4 regions of the Kitasatospora sp. NPDC059146 genome follow, and region 3 is predicted to be linked to each of the others. Evidence: riboswitches for the same ligand, from Rfam matches in the RefSeq annotation. Region 3 holds a riboswitch; each other region holds the start of a gene.
What was found. Region 3 has a riboswitch for cobalamin ahead of ACFXPX_RS20610 (CoA-acylating methylmalonate-semialdehyde dehydrogenase). Riboswitches for the same ligand answer to the same signal wherever they lie in the genome.

Region 1 (5,543 bases), on a different contig from region 3:
TCCGCTGGGAGAACACCGCCCTGGTGCTGCCCGGCCTGATCTACGCGACGGTCATCTTCCCGCTCTGGCACCGCAACCCCTACCGGCTGGAGGCCTGGGCCGCCCGGATGATGTACGGCTGGGCGCACGTCTTCGCCATCTGGGACATCGTGCGCCGCAACCGGATGGCCTGGCAGCCGACCGGGTCCTCCGGCGCCAAGAAGAACAGGACCCGGCGGTTCTGGATCGGTGTGATCGCCTGGGGCGGCGGGACGGCCCTGCTCTGGGTGGGCGTGAGCATCTGGCGGATGCTCACGATGGGCCCGCTGAACTTCGCCCTGGTCCTCGCCTCCGGGCTCTTCTACGCCACCATCGTCGGCCGGGTCCTGGTCCAGCCGCGCCCCACGGAAGCAGTGTGATCACCATGACCGCCCACCCCCGACGGACCGGTCCGCTCCGCCGCCGGCTGGCGCTCCCGCTGCTGACCGCCACCCTGCTGCTGGTCACCGCCTGCGGCCCCGAGGACCCCGGCTTCGCACTCCAGGAGGGCCTCGCCCCGCCCGCGCCGAGCGCCACCGGCCCCAGTCCGGGCACCGCCGCCCCCGCCCCCAAGGCGCTGCCCACCGACGTCCCGTACGACGTCACCCCGCTGCTCAAGCCCACCCACAAGTACCTCGGCGTCGCCCTGCCGGACGTCCCCGCCTCGATGGACGCGCTGCCCGGCTACAGCGCCGCGATCGGCAAGCAGCCCAACGTCCTGGCCTATTACGCCCACTGGCGGGGCGGCTTCGACACCGCCGGCGTACGCCGGATCTACCAGGCCGGCGCGCTGCCCTTCATGGCCTGGGAGCCGTACGACCACTCGCTCGCCTCGATCGCGGCCGGCGACACCGACGACTACGTCCGGGGCGTGGCCAAGTCCGTCGCCAAGCTCAACCTGCCGATCGCCATCAGCATCGCGCACGAGATGAACGGCAACTGGTACCCGTGGGGCCGCCAGTCGGCCGGCCCCCAGGACTTCGTCGCGGCCTGGCGGCACGTCCACGACATCTTCGACAACGCCGGCGCGACCAACGTGATCTGGGTCTGGAGCCCCAACATCACCCTCCCCGCGCCCAACACCCGACTCGCGCCGTACTACCCCGGCGACAGCTACGTCGACTGGGCCGGCATGACCGGCTACTTCACCCGCACCGACCCCGACGCCTTCGACGAGCTGTACGGGCCGACGATGGCCGAGATCCGCGCCTTCTGCAAGAAGCCCTTCTTCATCAGCGAGACCGCGGTCGAGCAGGGCAAGCACCAACGCGCGGACACCGACCAGCTGTTCTCCGGGCTGGAGGCGCACGACGACATCGTCGGCTTCATCTGGTTCAACATGGTCAAGCGGGCCGACTGGCGGGTCGAATCCGTCCCGGACACCCTGGCCACCTTCAAGAAGCGCGCGTCCGACCCCCGCTACGGCTTCGACATCCGGAACCCACGATGAGCGCAGACCCCGAATCCTTCCCGACCCTGCCCGGCGGCGCCGGGAAGCCGGCCGCGGACGTACCCGCACCCCGCCCGGCGGGCGGGGCCGAGGCCGGGGCCGGCGCCGTGCCCGTGGCCCATGCGATGCCCGCGGCCAGTGCGGTGACCGTCGACAACCCCGACGGCATCGAACTGGCCCCGTACACCATCCCCCAGGTCCCGGCGATCGGCTGGGACCCCGCCTCCAGCCCCCGGCGCCGCTGGATCGCCCGCGGGCTGCTCGGCGCCGTCCTGGCCGTCCAGGCCGCGCTCTCGCTGCGCCTGCTCGCCGCCGCGCACCCCGACGAGGCCGCCGCCATGGTGGCCGGCCGCCAGCAGCTCGCCCACCTGCTGCACGGCGCCCCGGTCACCACCGACCTGCTCGACCGCGTCCCCGGCTCGCCGTGGCTCTACCCACCGCTGGCCGGCGCCGCCGCGAACGCGGACGGCATCTGGGGCACCCGGCTGCTCAGCCTCGGCTTCGGCCTGCTCACCACGGTGCTGCTGTACTCGCTGACCCGGCGGCTGTTCAACGAACGCGTCGCGATCTGCGGCATAGCCGCCTACGCCGTCCTGCAGTCCACCGTCGTGGTCGGCTTCTACGGCGCCCCCGAGTCCCTCGCCGTCCTCCTGGTCGCCCTCGCGGCCTGGCTGACGGTGTTCACCGCCCGGCGTGCCCCGGCCCTGGTGCTGACCGCCGCCGCGGCCACCGCCCTGGCCTGTGCCGTCGCCTACTCGGCGGTCCTGGCCGTCCCCGCCCTGGTGGCCCTGGCCCTTGCCACCGCCAGGCCGCACCGCCGACCCGGCCCCGCCGCCCTGCGCGCCCTGCTGCTGGCTGTCGGAACGCTGGTCCTGCTGCTGCCGTACGGCCTGCTGGGGAAGGTCGTCGGCTGGTCCCCCACGCACGGCAACGCCCCCGGCTCAGCCGGCTCCGTCCTGCTCGGCACCCTCCAGTGGGCCGGCCTGTTCACCCTCCTCGCGGTAGCCGGCACGGTCTCGTACGCGCGGCGCGAGCAGCTGGCCGAGCACGAGTCGCCGGGGAGCGACCGGATCGCCCCCACCCGCGCCCAGCGGGCTCTGCTCGGGGTCGTGCTGACCGCCACCGCGCTGCTGGTCCCCGCCGTTCACCTGTGGGCCGGCACCTCCGGGGCCCTGTTCCGCCACCTCGACTACGGCATGCTGCTCGCCACCCCGATCGCTGGGCTCGGCCTCACCCGGCTGGTCGGGGCCCACTTCCGCCACCCCCAGTTGGGCATCCTGGTCTGGGTCGCGCTGCTGGCCCTCGGCATGGAGCAGTCCGCGCTGCGCTACCAGAACGGGCCCGACTCCGGCCGCCTGCTGGCCGTCCTGCGGGCGCACGCCGTCCCGGAGGGCCACTACCTCACCGAGGTCGACGGGCTCGCCGAGTACTACCTGGGCGCCGTCAGCAGACCCGAGCAGTGGATCTCCGCCCGGGCCGGAACGGACTACCGCGACAGCGCCGGCGTGCAGCACCACGGCGTGGACGGCAGCACGGCGGCGATCCGGGACGGCTGGTTCACCATGGTCGTCCTCGACAGCACCGCGCCGGCGGCCACCGACCGGGCGCTGAGCGCCGCGCTGAACACCGGCGGGCGCTACCGGCTGATCGCTCAGTTCACCTCGCCGACGGGCGATTCGAGCACGTACAAGGTCTATCTGCGGCACTGACAGGCCGGCGAGCCCGTCGGCATCCGCGACACGACAGGCACAACATGTGGTGCCGCCGCAGCTAGTCGGCACTACATGTATGCTCGCTTCTGCTGTCGATGCAGGGGAACCCGGTGGGAATCCGGGACTGCCCCGCAGCGGTGTGCGGGCGGCTCCAGCAGCCGTACCGCGAGTCCGAGTACCTGCCGAACAGCGTGCGCCACGGCCCTCCCGCAGAGGCCGCGCCAAGCACCAGCACCACCCCTCCGGGCCTCGCGGGCGGGCCGGGGAGACACCTCGCGCGACGCTTTTTGCGTTCGCGCCGTGCTCCCCTGCCCAGATCGGCCCGGGTGACCCCGATCACCGCCGCACGATCGCCGCCAGGAGAGAGCGCCTTGACCACCGCTGCCTCAGTCACCCTGCCCGCCCAGGGCTCCGGTACCGCCTTCACCGACCCGACGGTCTCCGACCCCGGCGGTGCTCTCCTGCGGCTGCTCACCGACCGCAGCGCCGACCTCACCGAGGTCGACCCCGGCCATGTCGCCGCCGCCGCGCTGCGCGGCCGCCACGCCGGCTCGGACTTCGCCGAGCTGCGCGGTCTGGCCGTGGACGCCGCCGCGTCGATGATCGCCGAGGACCCCCAGTACTCGAAGCTGGCCGCCCGCCTGCTCGCCCTGGAGATCGTCGACGAGGCGAACAGCCAGGGCTCGACCTCCTTCTCCGCCTCGATCGCCGTCGGCCACGCCGAGGGCCTGATCGGCGACACCACCGCGGCCTTCGTCGCCAAGCACGCCGACGCCCTGAACGCGCTCGTCGACACCAAGGGCGACGACCGCTTCGAGTACTTCGGCCTGCGCACCGTCCAGTCCCGCTACCTGCTGCGCCACCCGATCACCCGCAAGGTGATCGAGACCCCGCAGCACTTCCTGCTCCGCGTCGCCTGCGGCCTGGCGGTCGGCGACTCCGAGCAGTCGGTGCGCGAGGTGTCCGAGCTGTACGGCCTGATGAGCCGCCTGGAGTACCTGACCTCCTCGCCGACGCTCTTCAACTCCGGCACCCGGCACCCGCAGATGTCCAGCTGCTACCTGCTGGACTCGCCGCTGGACAACCTGGACTCGATCTACAACCGCTACGCGCAGATCGCCCGCCTCTCCAAGCACGCCGGCGGCATCGGCCTGTCCTACTCGCGCATCCGCTCGCGCGGCAGCCTGATCCGCGGCACCAACGGCAAGTCCAACGGCATCGTCCCGTTCCTGCGCACCCTCGACTCCTCGGTCGCCGCCGTCAACCAGGGCGGCCGCCGCAAGGGCGCGGCCTGCGTCTACCTGGAGACCTGGCACGCCGACATCGAGGAATTCCTGGAGCTCCGCGACAACACCGGTGAGGAGGCGCGCCGCACGCACAACCTCAACCTGGCCCACTGGATCCCGGACGAGTTCATGCGCCGCGTGAACGCCAACGCCGACTGGTCGCTGTTCTCCCCCGCCGACGTCCCCGAGCTGGTCGACCTGTGGGGCGCCGACTTCGACGAGGCCTACCTCAAGGCCGAGCTGGCCGGCAAGGCCGTCCGCACCATCCCGGCGCAGACCCTCTACGCCCGCATGATGCGCACCCTCGCGCAGACCGGCAACGGCTGGATGACCTTCAAGGACGCCTCCAACCGCGCCGCCAACCAGACCGCGCTGCCCGGCCGCACGGTGCACTCCTCCAACCTGTGCACCGAGATCCTGGAGGTCACGGACGACTCCGAGACCGCCGTCTGCAACCTGGGCTCGGTCAACCTCGGCGCGCACGTGGCCGAGGGCGCGTCCGTCGAGGACCTGCTCGGCGCCATGGACTGGGAGCGCCTCGACGCCACCGTCCGCACCGCCGTGACCTTCCTCGACCGCGTGGTGGACATCAACTTCTACCCGACCACCGAGGCCGGCACCTCCAACTCCCGCTGGCGGCCGGTCGGCCTCGGCGTGATGGGCCTCCAGGACGTCTTCTTCAAGCTGCGGATCGACTTCGACTCCGCCGAGGCCGCCCGGCTGTCCACGCTGATCGCCGAGCGCATCATGCTCACCGCCTACGAGCGCTCCGCCGACCTGGCCGAGCAGCTCGGCCGCCACGAGGCCTACGGCGAAACCCGCGCCGCCCGCGGCGAGCTGCACATCGACCACTTCCCGAGCGCCGCCCCGGAGTGGACCGACCGCTGGACGGCGCTGCGCGCCCGCATCGCCGAGACCGGCCTGCGCAACTCGCTGCTGCTCGCGATCGCCCCGACCGCGACCATCGCCTCCATCGCCGGCGTCTACGAGTGCATCGAGCCGCAGGTGTCCAACCTGTTCAAGCGCGAGACGCTCTCGGGCGAGTTCCTCCAGGTCAACCCGTACCTGGTGCGCGAG
Region 2 (5,543 bases), on a different contig from region 3:
GCGGGCCAGGACGTCGCTGCCCACCAGGAGGGACGCGCCCACCAGTGCCGATACGGGCAGCAGGAGGGCGTGGCGCGGGCCGCAGACGAGGCGGACCACGTGCGGGACGACCAGGCCGAGGAACCCGATGACCCCGGTGTTGGCGACCAGGCAGGCCGTCACCAGCGCGGCGGTGGCGATGAGGACCCACCGGGTGCGCTCGACGTGGACGCCGAGGGAGCGGGCGGAGGTCTCGCCGAAGGCGAAGGCGTCCAGGTCGCGGGCCGAGGAGGCCAGCACCGTGACGCCGATCAGGGCGACCGCGGTCAGGAAGACGGCGGTGGGCCACCGCACGCCGGCGACCGAGCCCAGCGTCCACTCCATGACACCGCGCGCCGCGTCGCGGTCCCCGAGGACCAGCACGACGAACGAGGTGTACGCCCCGCACAGTTGGCCCACCGCGATGCCGGCGAGCACCGTCCGGGCGGTCGGCAGCGACCGGGTGCGCGCGCCGGCCAGCACCAGGACGACGACGGCGGCGAGCAGGGCGCCGGCGAAGGCCGCCGTCGCCACCGCGCCGGTGCCCACGGCGCCGGTCACGCCGACGCCGAGGACGATCACGGTCACCGCGCCGGCGGCGGCTCCGTCCGAGATCCCGAGCAGGAAGGGATCGGCCAGGTCGTTGCCGGTCAGGGTCTGCAGCACCGCGCCGCAGACCGCGAGTCCGGCGCCGGTGGCGGCCGCTCCCAGGACCCGGGGCAGCCGCAGCTGCCAGACGATCCGGTCGTCCAGCAGGGTGACCTGCGGGTCGGCGAGTCCGAGCCGGCGCGCCACGACCTCGATCACGGTCGGGAGCGGCTCGTGGTGCGAGCCGACGGCCAGGCCGAGGAGCACGGTGGCCAGCAGCAGGGCCGCACCGACGGCCAGGGCCGCCGTCGCGCGGCCCGGACCGGCGGGCCGCGCGACGGGGTGGGGTGCCGTGGTCATGAAGCCGGGCGCAGCGCGCTCAGCCCCGCCGAGACCCGGGCGGCGCCGTCGGCGAGCCGCACGCCGGGAGTCGACTCCGAGAACGGCACCACCACGAAGGCCTTGCGCCGCACGGCGCCGAGCTTGCTCAGCACCGGGTCGTGCTCCAGGTAGTCGATCTTGGACTGGGCGGTGTCCCAGCCGGCGTCCGCGAGCACGATGGCGTCCGGGTCGGCCGCGACGACCTTCTCCCAGCTCACGTTCTGCCAGCCGCCGGGCAGGTCCGCGAAGACGTTGCGGGCGCCCACGGCGTCGAGCACCAGCTGGGGGCCGCCGTGGCCGGCGCCGACGAACGGCGACTTGGTGTCCGAGTCGTACCACAGGACCTTCAGGTCCTTGCCCGCGGCCGTCGCCGTGAACCCGGCGAGCTGCTGCTCCTGCTGGTGCTGGATCGCGGCGGCCCGCTCCGGTACGCCGAAGACCTGGGCGACGTCGTGCAGTTCGCCCCACGCGGCCTGCCACGTCGTCGGCGGCACCTGGCTCTTGTCCGAGCAGCCGAACGGGGACAGGTACGACGCTACGCCCTGGCCGCGCAGGTCCTCCCGGGTGCCCGCGACCTTGTCGGTGAACGCGCTGGCGTAAGAGGCGTACAGGAAGTCGGGGCGGGCGGTGAGGAGCTTCTCCTTCGTCGGGTACTTCGCGGAGAGCACCGGGACGGAGTCGTAGGCCGCCTTCCACTTCTCCGGGACGGCATCGTCGAGGTAGGCGGTACCGGCCATGCGGGACTCCAGGCCGAGGGCCAGCGCCACCTCGGTGGCCCCCTCGTTCAGCGTCACCAGCCGCTCGGGCGGCGTGCCGACCGTCACGGTGGTCCCGCAGTTCTCCACGCTGACCGGCGCGGCACCTGAGGACGTCCCGCCGGACGCGGCGGGCGCGGGGGCGCCCGTGCAGGCGCCGAGCGTGCCGAGGAACAGGACGGCGGCGACCGCCCGGCCGACACGTATCGGACTTGTGGGACGTATGGGATGTACGGAGCAGATGGATCGGAACGGACGCGGCTGACCGCTGGGCACGTGTTCTCCAAAACCCTCGTGGAACATGTCGTGCCGTGGCCGGTCTCCTGGCTTCCGCATCGACGTGCCGCGGCCGACCTTCCCGGGCGGCTCCTTCGAGCCCGCCCAGTGGCCCTGACCGCTGGGCGAGCCGGTCAGCGAGGGCCGCGGAACTCCGCGGCAACAGTGGCGAGGGCCGCACCGGACTCAGACCGGTTTCCCGAACACCACGGCGATCGCACGGTATCAGGCGTGGTCAGGGCGGCGGAGTCCGGCTCAGGGTGACGGCCCGACAGCGACGGCCCGCCGCGCGGGGGGCGCGGCGGGCCGGGTTCCTCGGAGCGGGCGGTCGTCAGCCGTGCGTCACGCACTTGTTGGTGCTGTTGGACCACAGGCCCTGGAGGTCGAAGGTGCCGGTGCTCAGGGTGACGTAGGCGTCGAGGTTCTCGCACTCGTCGCCGATCTCACCGCCGCCGCCGTTCCAGCCGATGCTGGGCCAGAAGTCGGTGACCGTCTCCGCGTACTCGTGGGTCTCGGTGGACTCGATGCCGGAGAGCAGCCGCCCGTCGGTGAAGGTGGTGCAGGCGCCCGCCCCGTTGTCCGGGATGTACGGCAGGTTGGTGTAGGCCAGGGTGCCGTAGGAGCTGCTGGTCTTGTCGTGCCAGGCGCAGAAGCCGGAGTTGGGGAAGCCGTCCGGGTGGGTGCCGGTGGGGGAGACCACCACGTACTGGGCGTTGAGGTTGGGCGCCTGGGTGGTGTTGCCGAAGTGGGCGGCGGCCTTGCCCGCCTCGGCGGCGATCTGGGCGGCGGTGGCGTTGGCCGGGGTGGCGGCGGCGTTGTCGAACCAGACGCCGGCCAGCGGGGAGGAGGCCGGGTGCTGGACGTGGGTGCCCTTGGTGCCGCAGGTGGTGGTGCCCCTGGCGACGCCCTCGCAGTACTGGCTGAGGATGGTGCCCCAGGTGTCCTGGCTGCCGTAGAGGCCCTTGAACATGTTCTGCATGTCGGGGGCGACCCCGGCCGGGTCGGAGGACCACTGCGAGCCCCAGAACACCAGGTACACCTTGGGGGTGGGGGAGACCACGCCCTGGGTCGCGGCGGAGCGGACCGACAGGGTGTTGCCGGACGTCGCGGTCGGGCTCTTGGCGGTGGTGCCGGGGTGGAGCGGCTTGGCCCCGAAGTGGGCGGCGGCCGGGGCGGGTTGGGCCTCGGCGCCGGCGGCCAGGGCGGTGGTGCCGAAGGCGGCCAGGGCCAGCGCCGTGAGGGTGTGGGCGGCGGCCTTGAGGGGGGTGCGCATGTGTCTGCTCCCGGGTGTGAGGGTGTGGGAGGTTCGTCCGTACAGGCCTGCGGACCGGCCGGCCCGCGGGTTGAGCCCGGACACCACATCAACTCGGCCGTCCGTCCGTCCAGATGGTGGACGCGGGGCGGGGAACCCTTTGCCGTGCTCATACCAAGGCCTTGTCGCGCCGCCAGGGGCGGGGTGGGGGCAGGAGCGGGACCGGCGGCGACGGTGGGGGCGGTGCGACCGTAGGTCGGTACACGTCGAAGTTCCCGGACCGGATTACGGTCGGGAACTTCGGCCATTCCCCCGGGATTCACCGGGAGTTCCGCTATTCCAACGTGCGGACGGCCTTCGGTGGTTCAATTCCCGGTGTGTTGGGATGCGAACGCCCGCGGACACCGGCGTCCGTGGACGCGGAACAGCCCGCCGGCGGGGCCGGCGGGCTGTGGCGATCGAGTCCGGGTCAGCTAGGCCGAGGTCAGCGCGGCTTCTTGAAACCCAGGGTCGTGGCGTCCTTCTTGGTGTAGATGGTGCCGTCCGTGTCCTTGCTGAAGTCGCCGACCTTGGCGGCCGTGGGCGGGGTGTAGCGCTTGGGCAGCTGGATGTTCTTGGCCATGGTTCTCTCCTCTGCATCGAGGCCGAAGCCTGTGGATGGCGTGACTCCATTGGGACCGCTGGCCGCCGGGAGTGTCCAGTCGCATCGTCAGATCCGGCCAATGGCGGGGAAATTCACGTTTCCGCAGGTGGATCGCGGACGGAACGTCTTTCGGCCGGATCGGCCGGAACAGTAGTTGGGACACAGAAGTGAACTGTGGCAACAGGAGTGTCCATGCCAAACGCTTTCTTGACGACGTTCGAATGTGATGGAACGACAATCATCCTGCTTCTTTCGGTGGGTGAATGGCGTGATCCATGGGGGAAGTGGACCTTGCCCGGTTGTGTCGCCTTCCCCCGGTGGTGCACGGTTCCGGAGAACCGGCGGCACCCACGCCGCCGTGACACCTGGGGGTGGGCTCGTGCAGTCGCTCAACGACCACCTGGTGGTCCTTCCGGACTCCCCGGACGGCGCCCGGGTCCATCGCCGACTCGGCGACACGGCACCACGGTCCGTCGCCCACGCGTCCGGACGGCCCTGGCTGGCCGGGTCGTGGTCGCCGGAGGACCTGGTGGTGTCCGAGGCCGGCCCCGTCCGGGTCGCGGTCCACGGGCTGAGCCCGGTCGGGCAGGACCGCCTCGACGCCCTCACCCGCACGGTGCGCGAACTGTCCGACCTGGACGCGCTCGCCCGCAGCCTCCCCGGCAACACCCATGTGATCGCCTCGGCCCACGGCTGGGTGCGCTTCCAGGGCACCGTCACCGGCACCAGGGCGGTGTACACCGCCCTCGTGGACGGCGTGCCGATCGCCGCGGACCGGGCCGACGTGCTCGCCGGGCTCACCGGCGCCGAACCGGACGAGGACCTGATCGCCGCGAGCGTGACGTACGGCATGCTCTTCGCCCCGCTGGGCGAACGCAGTTGGTGGCGCGGCGTCCGGCAGGTCGCCCCCGACTCCTGCCTGCTGCTGCCCACCGCCGGCCCCGCCCGGGACGTCCGCTGGTGGCAGCCCCCGGAGCCCGACCTCCCGCTGGACCCCGGGGCCGCCGGAGTGCGCGAGCGGCTGCGCGAGGCGGTCGCCCTGCGCCGGCCCGACGGGCGGCTGTCGGCCGACCTCTCCGGCGGCATGGACTCCACCTCGCTGTGCTTCCTCGCCGCCGAACACCACCCCGACCTGCTGACCTTCTGCTGGACCGGCGGCAGCGCCATCAACGACGACCCGGTGTACGCCGCCCACGCCGCCCGCCTGCTGCCGGGCGCCCAGCACCTGAGCGTGCCGGACACCGACGCCCCGCCGGTGTTCTCCCCGCCGTACTGGGCGGTCGACACCGAGGCCCCGCGCGCCGCGACCCGCGGCATGAACGCCATCCGGTACGGGATCCGCCACCTCGTCGACCACGGCGCCACCCGGCACCTGGCCGGCCACGGCGCCGACGAACTGTTCACCGGCGGGGCCGCCTACCTGCGCACGCTCTTCCGCCACCGGCCGGTGACCGCCTGGCGCCAGCTCGGCGCCCACCGCGCCCTGAACAGCTGGCCGTTGCTGCCCAGCCTCGCCGGGCTGCTGCGCGGCGGAGACCTCGGCACCTGGTGGCGGCAGTGCGCCGACGACCTGGCCCGCACCGCCCCGCCGTCCCGGGGGCCCGCCCTCGGCTGGGGGGAGCGGCTCCCG
Region 3 (5,543 bases):
GGTGACGGCCTCCGCCGCCGAGCCCGCCACCGTCACGCCGTGGGCGGCCGCCCGCTCCCGGGCGGCCGCCGAGAGGTCGTAACCGGTCACCCGGTGACCGGCCTTGACCAGGTTGGCGGCCATCGGGCCGCCCATGTTGCCGAGTCCGACGAATCCGATCGCGAGGGTCACCAGCGCTCCAGGGGTGTGGTGGCGGCGAGGCCGAGTTCACGCTCGCCGAGCGGGGCGAAGTAGCGGGCCACGACGGCGTCCTCGACCTCGGCCAGGGTGGCCGGGTGCCAGCGCGGTGAGCGGTCCTTGTCGATCACCTGGGCCCGGATGCCCTCCGCGAGGTCCGGGGTGGCCAGCGCCGCGCAGGAGATCCGGTACTCCTGGTCGAGCACCGCCTCCAGCGGGCCGAGCGCCCGGGCCCGGCGCAGGGCGGCGAGCGTCGCCTTCACGGCGCTCGGGGAGTTGGCCGCGATCCGGTCGGCGGCCGCCTTCGCCTCCGGTTCGCCGCTGTCGCCGAGCCGGTCGAGGATCTCCTCGACGGAACCGGCCGCGTAGCAGCGGTCGACCCAGCCGCGCTGCCCGGCCAGCGGACCGGGCGGCGCGGCGGCGACGTGCCGTGCCAGGGCGTCGTGCACGGGCCGTTCGGCCAGGTCGTCCAGCAGCGCCGGGAGGCGTTCGGCGGGCACGTGGTGGTCGGCGAGCCCGCAGAGCAGGGCGTCCGCGGCGCCGACGGAGCCGGCCGTCAGGGCCAGGTGGGTGCCGAGTTCGCCGGGGGCGAGGGCGAGCAGGTAGGTGCCGCCGACGTCGGGGACGAAGCCGATCCCGGTCTCCGGCAGGGCGATCCGGGTGCGTTCGGTGACGATCCGGACGCTGCCGTGGGCGGAGACGCCGACTCCGCCGCCCATCACGATGCCGTCCATCACGGCCACGTAGGGCTTGGGGTAGCGGGCGATCCGGGCGTTGAGGTGGTACTCGTCGCGCCAGAACTCCTCGGCGGCGCCCGGGTCCCCGCCGGTGGCGGCACGGTGGATGGCCACGATGTCGCCGCCCGCGCAGAGCCCGCGCTCCCCGGCGCCGGTGATCACCACGGTGGCCACGGCCGGGTCGTGCTCCCAGTCGTCCAGGGCGCGCGCGATGCGCCGGACCATGCCGTGGGTGAGGGCGTTGAGCGCCTTGGGGCGGTTGAGGACGATCAGCCCGGCCCGGCCCTCGCGGTGGACCAGGACCTCCTCGGCACTCATCAGGCGGCTCCGATCAGGCCGCGGGCGACGATGACGCGCATGATCTCGTTGGTCCCTTCCAGGATCTGGTGCACCCGCAGGTCGCGGACGATCTTCTCGATGCCGTACTCGGCCAGGTAGCCGTAGCCGCCGTGGAGTTGGAGCGCCTGGTTGGCCACCTCGAAGCCGGTGTCGGTGGCGTGCCGCTTGGCCATCGCGCACAGCTGCGGTGCCCGCCGGTCGCCCCGGTCCAGGGCCGCGGCGGCCCGCCAGAGCAGCGCCCGGGCGGCCTCCAGCTCGGTGGCCATGTCGGCGAGCCGGAACTGCAGCGCCTGGGCGTGCAGCAGCCGAGCGCCGAAGGCCTCCCGGTCGGCGAGGTGGGCGGTGGTGCGTTCCAGGGCGCTCTGGGCGCCGCCGAGCGAGCAGGCGGCGATGCCGAGCCGGCCCCCGTTCAGGCCGGCCATGGCGATCCGGAAGCCCTCCCCCTCGCCGCCGAGCAGGCGGTCGGCGGGCAGCCGGACGCCGTCCAGGACGACCTGGCGGGTGGGCTGGGCGTTCCAGCCCATCTTCCGCTCGTCGGGGCCGAAGGAGAGCCCCGGGTCGTCCCGCTCCACCACGAAGGCGGACACCCCGGCGGCGCCCGGGCCGCCGGTGCGCGCCATCACCACGTACACCCGGGCCGCGCCCGCGCCGGAGATGAACTGCTTGACGCCGTCCAGCACCCAGTGGTCGCCGTCGCGCACCGCCCGGGTGGCGAGCGCGGCGGCGTCGGAGCCGGCGCCGGGTTCGGTGAGGCAGTAGCTGCCCAGGTCCTCGGCGGTGCAGAGTGCGGGCAGCCAGCGGTGGCGCTGGTCCTCGCTGCCGTAGCGGTCGACCATCCAGCCGACCATGTTGTGGATGGACAGGTAGGCGGCGACGGACGGGCAGCCGCCCGCCAGTGCCTCGAAGGCCACCACGCCGTCCAGCCGGGAGAGTTGGGAGCCGCCGACGTCCTCCCGGACGTAGACCCCGGCGAGGCCGAGGTCGGCGGCCTTGCGCAGCACGTCCACCGGGAAGTGCTTGGCCTGGTCCCACTCGACCGCGTGCGGGGCCAGGTACTCGGCGGCGAAGGCTCCGACGGCCTCGGCGATCGCGGCCTGGTCCTCCGTCAGTTCACTGGTGTGCACGGCGTTCACCCCATCGTCGGCATGGTGAAGCTCGCGCCCTCCTTGACCCCGGAGGGCCAGCGCGAGGTGACGGTGCGGGTGCGGGTGTAGAAGCGGATCGAGTCCGGACCGTGCTGGTTGAGGTCGCCGAAGGCGGAGCGCTTCCAGCCGCCGAAGGTGTGGTAGGCGATCGGCACCGGGATCGGCACGTTGACGCCGACCATGCCGGTGTCCACCCGGCGGGCGAAGTCCCGGGCGGTGTCGCCGTCCCGGGTGTAGATGGCCACGCCGTTGCCGAACTCGTGCTCGCTGGGCAGCCGCAGCGCCTCCTCGTAGTCGGCGGCGCGGACCACGGTGAGCACCGGGCCGAAGATCTCCTCGCGGTGGATCCGCATGTCCGGGGTCACCCGGTCGAACAGCGAGGCGCCGAGGAAGTAGCCGCCCTCGTGGCCCTCAAGGCGGAAGTCCCGCCCGTCGACGACGAGTTCGGCGCCCTCCCGGACTCCGAGGTCGAGGTACCCGCGGACCCGCTCCAGCGCGTCGGCGCCGACCAGCGGGCCGAAGTCGGCAGCCGGGTCGTCCGAGCGGCCGACCTTGAGCGCGGCGATCCGCTCGACCAGCTTGGCCACCAGCGCGTCCGCGGTCTCCTCCCCCACCGGGACGGCCACCGAGATCGCCATGCAGCGCTCCCCCGCCGAGCCGTAGCCGGCGCCGATCAGCGCGTCGGCGGCCTGGTCGAGGTCGGCGTCCGGCATCACGATCATGTGGTTCTTCGCGCCGCCGAAGCACTGCGCCCGCTTCCCGTGGGCGGCGGCCGTCGCGTAGACGTACCGGGCGATCGGGGTGGATCCGACGAAGCCGACGGCCTGCACCCGCTCGTCCTCCAGCAGGGTGTCCACCGCCTCCTTGCCGCCGTTGACCACGTTGAGCACGCCCGGCGGCAGCCCGGCCTCCAGGAACAGCTCGGCGAGCCGAAGCGGCACCGACGGGTCCCGCTCGGAGGGCTTGAGAACGAAGGAGTTGCCGCAGGCCAGCGCGGGTGCGGCCTTCCACAGCGGGATCATCGCCGGAAAGTTGAACGGCGTGATGCCGGCGACCACGCCGAGCGGCTGGCGCATCGAGTAGACGTCGATGCCGGTGCCGGCGTTGTCGGTGAACTCGCCCTTCAACAGGTGCGGGATCCCGGCGGCGAACTCCACCACCTCCAGGCCGCGTTGGAGGTCGCCGTGGGCGTCGGCCACGGTCTTGCCGTGCTCGGCGGAGAGCAGCCGGGCCAGCTCCTCCTTCTCCTGCTCGACCAGTTGCAGGAAGCGCAGCAGCACCCGCGCCCGCCGCTGCGGGTTCCAGGCCGCCCACGCGGGCTGGGCCTGGGCGGCGTCGGCGATCACCGCCTCGACCTCGGCCCGGTCGGCCAGCGGCACCCGGGCCTGCACCCGGCCGGTGTTGGGGTCGAAGACGTCGCCGTAGCGGCCGGACGTCCCGGCGACGCGCTTGCCGCCGATGAAGTGGGTCAGTTCGCGGACCATCGGTTCCTTCTCTCGTCACGGGTGGGGAGAGGAGGAATGGAGAGAGCACGCCGCGGCAGCGGACGTACGGTCGTACGCCGTCGCGGCAGGCGTAAAGTGACGAACCGTCAGGGGCGATGGGCCCCGACGGTCGGCAGCACGGCAGCGGAGCGGGAACAGCGGCCCGGAGTCATGCGTGTCGTCTCCATCCTCGTGGAAAACACGGATCATCCGCGGCCGGTATCCTGACTCCCGGATCCACGCCCGCCCCCTGGCCTTCCCGGCTGGCTGCCAGTGGCCGTCATCTGCGAGGACGAACTCCCCGGTCACAGTGGCGGGACCGTGCCGGACTCACACCGGCTTCCCTGACACCGCGGACCTGCCGTCGACCATATAGTTGGACGTCCTAGTAAGTCCAGACCCACCGCCGCGCGACGCGGGCCCGAGCGGTCACAGGGCCACGACGGGTCACAGGGCCAGGACGGGCCGGTGGTGGTCGAGCCAGAGCGCGAGGTCGACCACGCGTTCCTGTAGAGCGAGGTGTCCGTGTCCCCGACACCGATCGGCGAGTCCCGGGCCGCGACCACGGCCTTTCGCCGGACCGGCGGCGGGTCATCGGACCGCCGCCCCCGGGCGCCGTTCGATCGCGTTCAGCCGGCCGAAGCCGCCGAGAGGTCCAGCAGTCCCTCCTTGGCCTGGCGCACCAGGTCGCGGAACTGGTCCTCGCTCATCCGGATCTGCTGACCGAAGTCGTCGGTGATCCTCACCCGCCGGTCCACCGGGGCCTCCCGGTCCAGGAACACCTGGGGGCAACCGCAGTTGCAGTTGCCGCAGAACGTCGCGAAGGGCTGTGGCGTCTCGTCGCCGGCCATCCGTCCCACCTCACTTCCGCCCGTGGTGCACGGGGCTTCCGGGCTGGCGATGCCCGCCGCCCAATGTCACCAAACCCGATGGCAGGAAGGGTGGTTGTACTCGTCCGACGGCCCTCCGGGGGCTGCCTCGCCCCGTGCGGCACCGCTCAGGAGGACGCCGGGTACGGGACGAAGGTGCTGGTGTGCTCGTCGACGGCCAGCGGGCGGCCGATCGCCGGGGCCGAGCGCTGGGCGCAGGCCGGGCGTTCGCAGACCTTGCAGCCCAGGCCGATCGGGGTGGCGGCGGCCTCGTCGGTCAGGTCGAGGCCTGCGGAGTAGACGAGGCGGGACGCGTGGCGGAGTTCGCAGCCGAGGCCGATGGCGAAGGTCTTGCCGGGTCGGCCCCAGCCGCCGGGCGAGCGGGTGACGGCGCGGGCCGTCCACAGGTAGCGGCGCCCGTCCGGCATGGCGGCGACCTGGACGTGGACCCGGCCCGGGGCGGCGAAGGCGTCGTAGACGTTCCACAGCGGGCAGGTGCCGCCGGTGCGGGAGAAGTGGAAGGGCGTGGCGGACTGCCGCTTGGAGACGTTCCCGGCCCGGTCGACCCGGACGAAGGAGAACGGCACCCCGCGCAGGCCGGGGCGCTGGAGGGTGCTGAGGCGGTGGCAGACCGTCTCGTAGCCGACGCCGAAGTGGTCGGCGAGGTGCTCGATGTCGTAGCGGGCGGACTCGGCCTCGGCGTGGAAGGCGGCGTAGGGCAGGACGAGGGCGGCGGCGAAGTAGTTGGCCAGGCCGATCCGGGTGAGCGAGTGCGCGGCCGAGCCTTCGGGG
Region 4 (5,543 bases), on a different contig from region 3:
GGCCTGACCATCGACGCCGTGCTGGCCTTCGCGGCCTCGCGCAGCTCCGACGACGCCGCCGCGAAGGCCACCGCCTGGCTGGCGAAGCCCGAGGTCATCAGCGGCTACCTCGGCGATGGCACCACCGAGGCCTATGCGGGCGCGACCGCCAAGCTGCTGCTCGCCGTCGAGGTCCGCGGCGGGGACCCGACCGCCTTCGGCGGCGTCGACCTGCCGGCCCGGCTGCGCTCGCTGCAGACCGCCGGAGGCCGCTTCTCCGACCGCTCCCAGTGGGGCGACTACAGCAACGCCTTCGGCCAGTCCCTCGCCCTGATCGCCCTGCACCGCACGCCCGGTGACGCCCCGGCGGCGGCCGTCGACTTCCTGGCGAACAGCCAGTGCGCGGACGGCGGCTTCCCGGTCTCCTTCGGCCAGGCCGCCTGCACCAGCGACCCCGACGCCACCGCGCTCGCCGTCCAGGCCCTCGCCGCCACCGGTCGCGCCGCCAAGGCGAACACGGGACTCGGCTGGCTCACCGCCCACCAGAACGGCGACGGCGGGTTCGCGGCCGCCGGGGCGACCGCCTCCAACGCCAACACCACCGGCCTGGCCACCCAGGCGCTGTTCTCCGGCGGGCGCCTGGCCGCCGGCTTCAAGGGCTGGAGCCGGCTGGTCAAGTTCCAGCAGGACTGCTCCGCGGACCCGGCGGTCCGCGGCGCCGTCGCCTACGACGCGAGCGGTTTCAACGCGGGCAACGGAGCCCGGGCCACGGCACAGGCCGTCCTCGGCCTCGCGGGCACCCCGCTGGCCACGCTGTCCGCCGCCGGTGCACGCCCCGGCGCCCCGACCCTCGCCTGCCCGGCCACGGTTACGGACACGGCCACGGCCACGCCCACGGCCGTGCGCTGAACGAGCCTGACTCCAGGAGGATTTCACCGATGACCGACACCTTCACCGCGGTCCGCCCGGCCCGCCGTGCCCGCCCGGCCCGCCGTACGCTCGGGTCGATCGCCGCTGCGGCGGCCCTCACGGCCGGCCTGCTCGGCGTCTCCGCCGTCCAGGCCCCGCAGGCGCGGGCGGACGCCTGCACCGGCACCACCGGGGTCACCGTCGTGGTCGACTTCACCGCCGTCGGCGGCGGCGTCCAGACCGGCTGTGCGCCCGGCGACCCGGCCAGCGGCCTGGCCGCGCTGACCGGGGCCGGTTTCTCGTACTCCTTCCACCCGCGCTTCCCGGGCTTCGTCTGCACGATCAACGCCCTGCCGACGACCTGCACCAACCCGACCGGCAGCGCCTACTGGTCGTACTGGCACGCCCAGCACGGCGGCCCCTGGTCGTACAGCAACCTGGGCGCGGGCAGCTACAACCCGGCACCCGGCGACGTCGAGGGCTGGTCCTTCGGCGCCGGTGCCCAGCCGGGCATCACCGCGTCCTGAACCGCGTCCTGAACCGCGGACGCCGACCGGTGCCCCGGCTCCTCTCCCGGGAGGGGCCGGGGCACCGGTGACCCCCCCACCGCTGCGCGTCAGCCCCGGTGCCGCACCCGGGTCCTCCCGCTCGGCCACCGCTGACGCCTCATTGACTCTGCTTCGGTCAACGTGGTCTGATGAACCGATTTTTTGCCCTCGGCATTCAGGGGAAGCCGGTCCAACTCCGGCGCTGACCCGCAACCGTGGACCCACCTGAGGGTGGGTGAGCCGGAATGCCTGGACCGGGGGTGTGTTCACACAGCACTTGCGTCGTCGCGGACTACGACGTGGTCTCGACGGTCCCGTGTTCCCCGTGGGCGGCCGTCGGCTGCGCCGTTTCTCCCGTGTCGACCGACCAGGGAGTCGTCGTGAGGGTCAGCAGCAGTCGTACACGTCACAGAAACCGGGACCTCGCCTCGCTGGTGGTCGCCGGTGCCGTCGCGGTCGCCGCCTGCGGTACGGTCCTGCTGGGGCACCCCGAGAGCGCGGCAGCCCGGCCGACGATCCCGGCCCTGACCGGTGCCGACCTCACCACCGCTCGGCACGACGCGGACGGCCCCACCGCCACACCGACCCCGCCTGCCGGGAGGAAGCCGGACGCCGCCAAGGGGAGTGCCTACCTCACCGACCCGTCCCGCCTGACGGACGGTCACTACTACGAGGGGTTCCCGGCCTTCGCCGACTTCGGCCTGACCATCGACGGGGCCTACGCCCTCGCCGCGACCGGTACGGACGACGCCGCGCTGCGCAGGATCGTCGACTTCCTGGACCAGCAGGGCAAGGACGCGAGCGCGCGCACCGTCAACGACTGGACCGCCATCGGCACCGAGTACGCCGGCGGCGGGTCCATCGGCAAGGAGGCGCTGCTCGCCGAGGCGGTCGGCCGCAACCCGCGGAACTTCGGCGGCCACGACCTGATCGCCGCCCTCGCCGCGATGGTGTGCACCAAGGCCGACGCGAGCACGGGCTGCGACGCCCCGGGCAACTACACCTACGCCACCTCGGTCTTCTCCCAGGCGCTCGCCGTCATGGCCCAGCTCCGGGCCGGAGAGTCGACCGGTGCCGCTCCCGCGATCGGCTACCTGAGGAGCCTCCAGCACCCGGACGGGTCCTGGCCGAGCCTGATCCCGGCCGCCGGTGACGCGGATGTGGACAGCACGGCCATGGCCGTCATGGCCCTCGCCCTGGTCCCCGGGGACGAGGCCGCCCAGGCGGTCGAGAAGGGCCTCGGCTGGCTCGCCGCACGGCAGTTGCCCGACGGCGGCTTCCCCGGCGCGGCCGGCAACTCCACCAACTCGGCCGCGCTGGCCGTCCAGGGGATGACGCTGCGCAAGGCCGCCTACGGCGGACAGATCGCCAAGGCGCTCGACTTCCTCGCCGGGCAGCAGAATGGTGACGGCGGGTTCAACGTCGCCTCCACCGGGCAGCGGGGGTCGGACGTCCGGGCGTCCACGCAGGTGCTCGGCGGCGCCACCGGCATCTCCTTCGGCACGCTGTCCCGCGACCTCGGCGGCTCGCCGACGCCGACCGGGACGCCGTCCACCACGCCGTCCGGCACGCCGACCCCGACGAGTACGGTCACCCCGACGGGTACTCCCTCCACCACTCCGTCCGGTACGCCCACCCCGACCGGCACCTCCACCCCGACGACCACGTCCACCGGGACCCCGACGGGTTCGCCCACCACGACCGGGCCCGGCCCGACCACCGGCGCGCCGTCGTCCGGTGGCGTCGACGCCCCGACGGATGGCGGTGCCGAGGCGGCCGGAGGCGTCCCGGTGCAGACCGGTTCGGATCACCTCGCGAGCACCGGAACCCAGGCACTGGCGCTGACGGCGGCCGCCGGTGCGCTGACCGCGCTCGGTGCCGCTGCCGTCATCGTCGCCCGTCGCCGCCGGACGGCCGCCCCGGGGCGTCACCGGTGAGCCGGGGACTCGGGCAGCGGCTCGCCCGGCTGTCCGGGGCGGCGGCACTGACCTCGGCGCTGGCATTCGGCGGCCTCGCCGTGGGCGTGGTCCCGGCTGCCGCTGCGCCGTTGCCGATGGAGCAGTGCACTCCGACCTCCGGGGTCGTCCTCGCCGTGGACCTGAGCAAGTGGGGCGGCCCGCTGCTGCGCTCCTGCGGCTCCACGCCCACCACCGGCTACACCCTGCTGAACCAAGGGGGTTGGAAGACCACCGGCACCGGCCACGACGGCCCGGCCTTCATCTGCCGGATCGGCTACAGCGGTTACCAGGGCGGCAAGCAGTTCCCGACCCCGGACCAGGAGAAGTGCGTCCTGACACCTCCGGCCACCGCGTACTGGTCGTACTGGCACGCTGATCCGGGCCAGAACGAGTGGTCCTACAGCCAGCTCGGGGCGATGCTCTACCAGCCGAAGCCCGGCAGCGTCGACCTGTGGATCTACGGCGGCACCAACGTGGAGGGCACCGAGGGGCGTCCGACCTTCTCGCCGGACAGCGTCCGGGCCCACAACCCCAGTTCCGGCGGGCAGCCGGCCGACCCGGGCCAGGGCACGACGGGCGGCTCCGGCGGAGCGGCGAGCGGTTCCGGTACGACGGGCGGATCGGGCACGACGGGCGGCAGCGGTACGACGCGTGGCGGCGGCTCCGGCTCGACCGGGGGTGCCCCGGCCCCGGCCGCACCCCGGCCCGGCGGAACCCGTCCGCCGGCGCCCGCCGCGACCCCGGGAACGGGTACCGCGGCCACTCCTGCGGACGGCATCACCCCGCCGGGAGCGCCCGATCCCACGCCGGTACCGGCCGAAGTCTCCACCGCCCCGCCGACCGAGACCCCGAGTGACGGGCCGACACCGCAGACGGCCGTGGCCGCGGCCGGGGCGACGTCCGCGCCCGCCGTGCCCGGCGGGGTGGTGGACGCCAACCCGGTGGCCGACGCCCCGCACGACTCCGGTTCGATGGTGCCCGCTGCGCTCGGGGCGGTCCTCGTCGTGGCGCTGGGCGTGGCCACGGTGGTGGCCGCACGCCGTCGCCGCCGACGGGCCGAGTGATCCGGTGAGCGCGCAAGACACCTGCGGCCTCGGCTCCCCGCAGCGCAGCCCCGGGCGGGGCGCCGGGGGCCGGCGCGCCCCGCGCAACCTCCACCCGCTGGCCTGGTGGGCCTGGGCGCTCGCCCTGGCGACCGCGGCCAGCCGCACCACCAACCCCTTGCTGCTCCTGCTCGTCCTCGCCGTGCTCGGCTACGTGGTCACCGCCCGCCGCAGCGAGGCCCCGTGGGCCCGCGGGTTCACCTACTACCTGTGGCTGGCGCTGACGGTGGTGGCGATCCGGGTGGTCTTCCGATGCGTCTTCGCCACCGGTGTCACCCCGCACGACCACCTGCTCTTCTCCCTGCCGCACATCCCCACCCCCGACTGGTACGCGGGGATCCGGATCGGCGGCCCGGTCTCGCTGGAGGCCACGCTCTCCGCGGCCTTCGACGGGCTGCGGCTGGCCTGTCTGATCTGCTGCATCGGCGCCGCGAACACCCTCGCCAACCCCAAGCGGGCCCTGCGCGTCCTGCCCGGTGCCCTCTACGAGCTCGGCGTCGCCGTGACGGTGGCGCTCAGTGTCGCGCCCCAGCTGGTGCAGAGCGTCCAACGGGTCGCCCGGGCACGGCGGTTGCGTGCGGGGCGGCGCAAGGGCGTCCGTGCCCTGCGCAGCATCGTGGTGCCGGTCCTGGAGGACGCGCTGGAGCGTTCGCTGGGCCTCGCGGCCGCGATGGACTCGCGTGGCTACGGGCGTTCCGGCACCGCCTCGCGCCGGTCCCGCCGGCTCACCGGGGTGCTGATGCTGCTCGGCATGTGCGGCCTGTGCGCCGGGGTGTACGGACTGCTGGACGGGACGGCCCCGGCCGCGCTCGGCCTGCCCGCCTTCCTCGCGGGTGCCGTGCTCTGCGTGGCGGGTCTGCTGCTCGGCGGGCGCCGGGTGCGGCGCACCACCTACCGGCCGGACCGCTGGCGGGCCGCGGAGTGGGGCGTGGCCGGTTGCGGAGCGGCCGCCGCCGTGCTGCTGTCCGCCACCGTCGGCTACGACGCCACCGACCTCAACCCCTCCCTCTACCCGCTGACCTGGCCGACGCTGCCGCTCGTCCCGG

Region 1: another riboswitch for cobalamin. It lies ahead of ACFXPX_RS22075 (ribonucleoside-diphosphate reductase subunit alpha); the one in region 3 lies ahead of ACFXPX_RS20610 (CoA-acylating methylmalonate-semialdehyde dehydrogenase).
Region 2: another riboswitch for cobalamin. It lies ahead of ACFXPX_RS34065 (ABC transporter substrate-binding protein); the one in region 3 lies ahead of ACFXPX_RS20610 (CoA-acylating methylmalonate-semialdehyde dehydrogenase).
Region 4: another riboswitch for cobalamin. It lies ahead of ACFXPX_RS11835 (prenyltransferase/squalene oxidase repeat-containing protein); the one in region 3 lies ahead of ACFXPX_RS20610 (CoA-acylating methylmalonate-semialdehyde dehydrogenase).

Annotation. Positions count from the first base shown of each region.
Region 1 covers NZ_JBHZCY010000051.1:24,503-30,045, forward strand. The annotation lists gene ACFXPX_RS22060 (glycosyltransferase family 2 protein) at 1-398, shown strand, start outside; gene ACFXPX_RS22065 (glycoside hydrolase family 26 protein) at 404-1,468, shown strand; gene ACFXPX_RS22070 (glycosyltransferase family 39 protein) at 1,465-3,177, shown strand; cobalamin riboswitch at 3,250-3,382, shown strand; gene ACFXPX_RS22075 (ribonucleoside-diphosphate reductase subunit alpha) at 3,576-5,543, shown strand, end outside.
Region 2 covers NZ_JBHZCY010000115.1:1,781-7,323, forward strand. The annotation lists gene ACFXPX_RS34060 (FecCD family ABC transporter permease) at 1-966, opposite strand, end outside; gene ACFXPX_RS34065 (ABC transporter substrate-binding protein) at 963-1,832, opposite strand; cobalamin riboswitch at 2,038-2,244, opposite strand; gene ACFXPX_RS34070 (hypothetical protein) at 2,350-3,291, opposite strand; gene ACFXPX_RS34075 (hypothetical protein) at 3,755-3,892, opposite strand; gene ACFXPX_RS34080 (asparagine synthase-related protein) at 4,293-5,543, shown strand, end outside.
Region 3 covers NZ_JBHZCY010000045.1:55,283-60,825, reverse strand. The annotation lists gene mmsB (3-hydroxyisobutyrate dehydrogenase) at 1-171, opposite strand, end outside; gene ACFXPX_RS20620 (enoyl-CoA hydratase/isomerase family protein) at 168-1,232, opposite strand; gene ACFXPX_RS20615 (acyl-CoA dehydrogenase family protein) at 1,232-2,377, opposite strand; gene ACFXPX_RS20610 (CoA-acylating methylmalonate-semialdehyde dehydrogenase) at 2,383-3,882, opposite strand; cobalamin riboswitch at 4,079-4,270, opposite strand; gene ACFXPX_RS20605 (hypothetical protein) at 4,512-4,733, opposite strand; gene ACFXPX_RS20600 (short-chain fatty acyl-CoA regulator family protein) at 4,880-5,543, opposite strand, start outside.
Region 4 covers NZ_JBHZCY010000020.1:33,529-39,071, forward strand. The annotation lists gene ACFXPX_RS11825 (peptidase) at 1-888, shown strand, start outside; gene ACFXPX_RS11830 (flagellar hook-length control protein FliK) at 918-1,415, shown strand; cobalamin riboswitch at 1,564-1,708, shown strand; gene ACFXPX_RS11835 (prenyltransferase/squalene oxidase repeat-containing protein) at 1,817-3,373, shown strand; gene ACFXPX_RS11840 (hypothetical protein) at 3,370-4,458, shown strand; gene ACFXPX_RS11845 (CbiQ family ECF transporter T component) at 4,463-5,543, shown strand, end outside.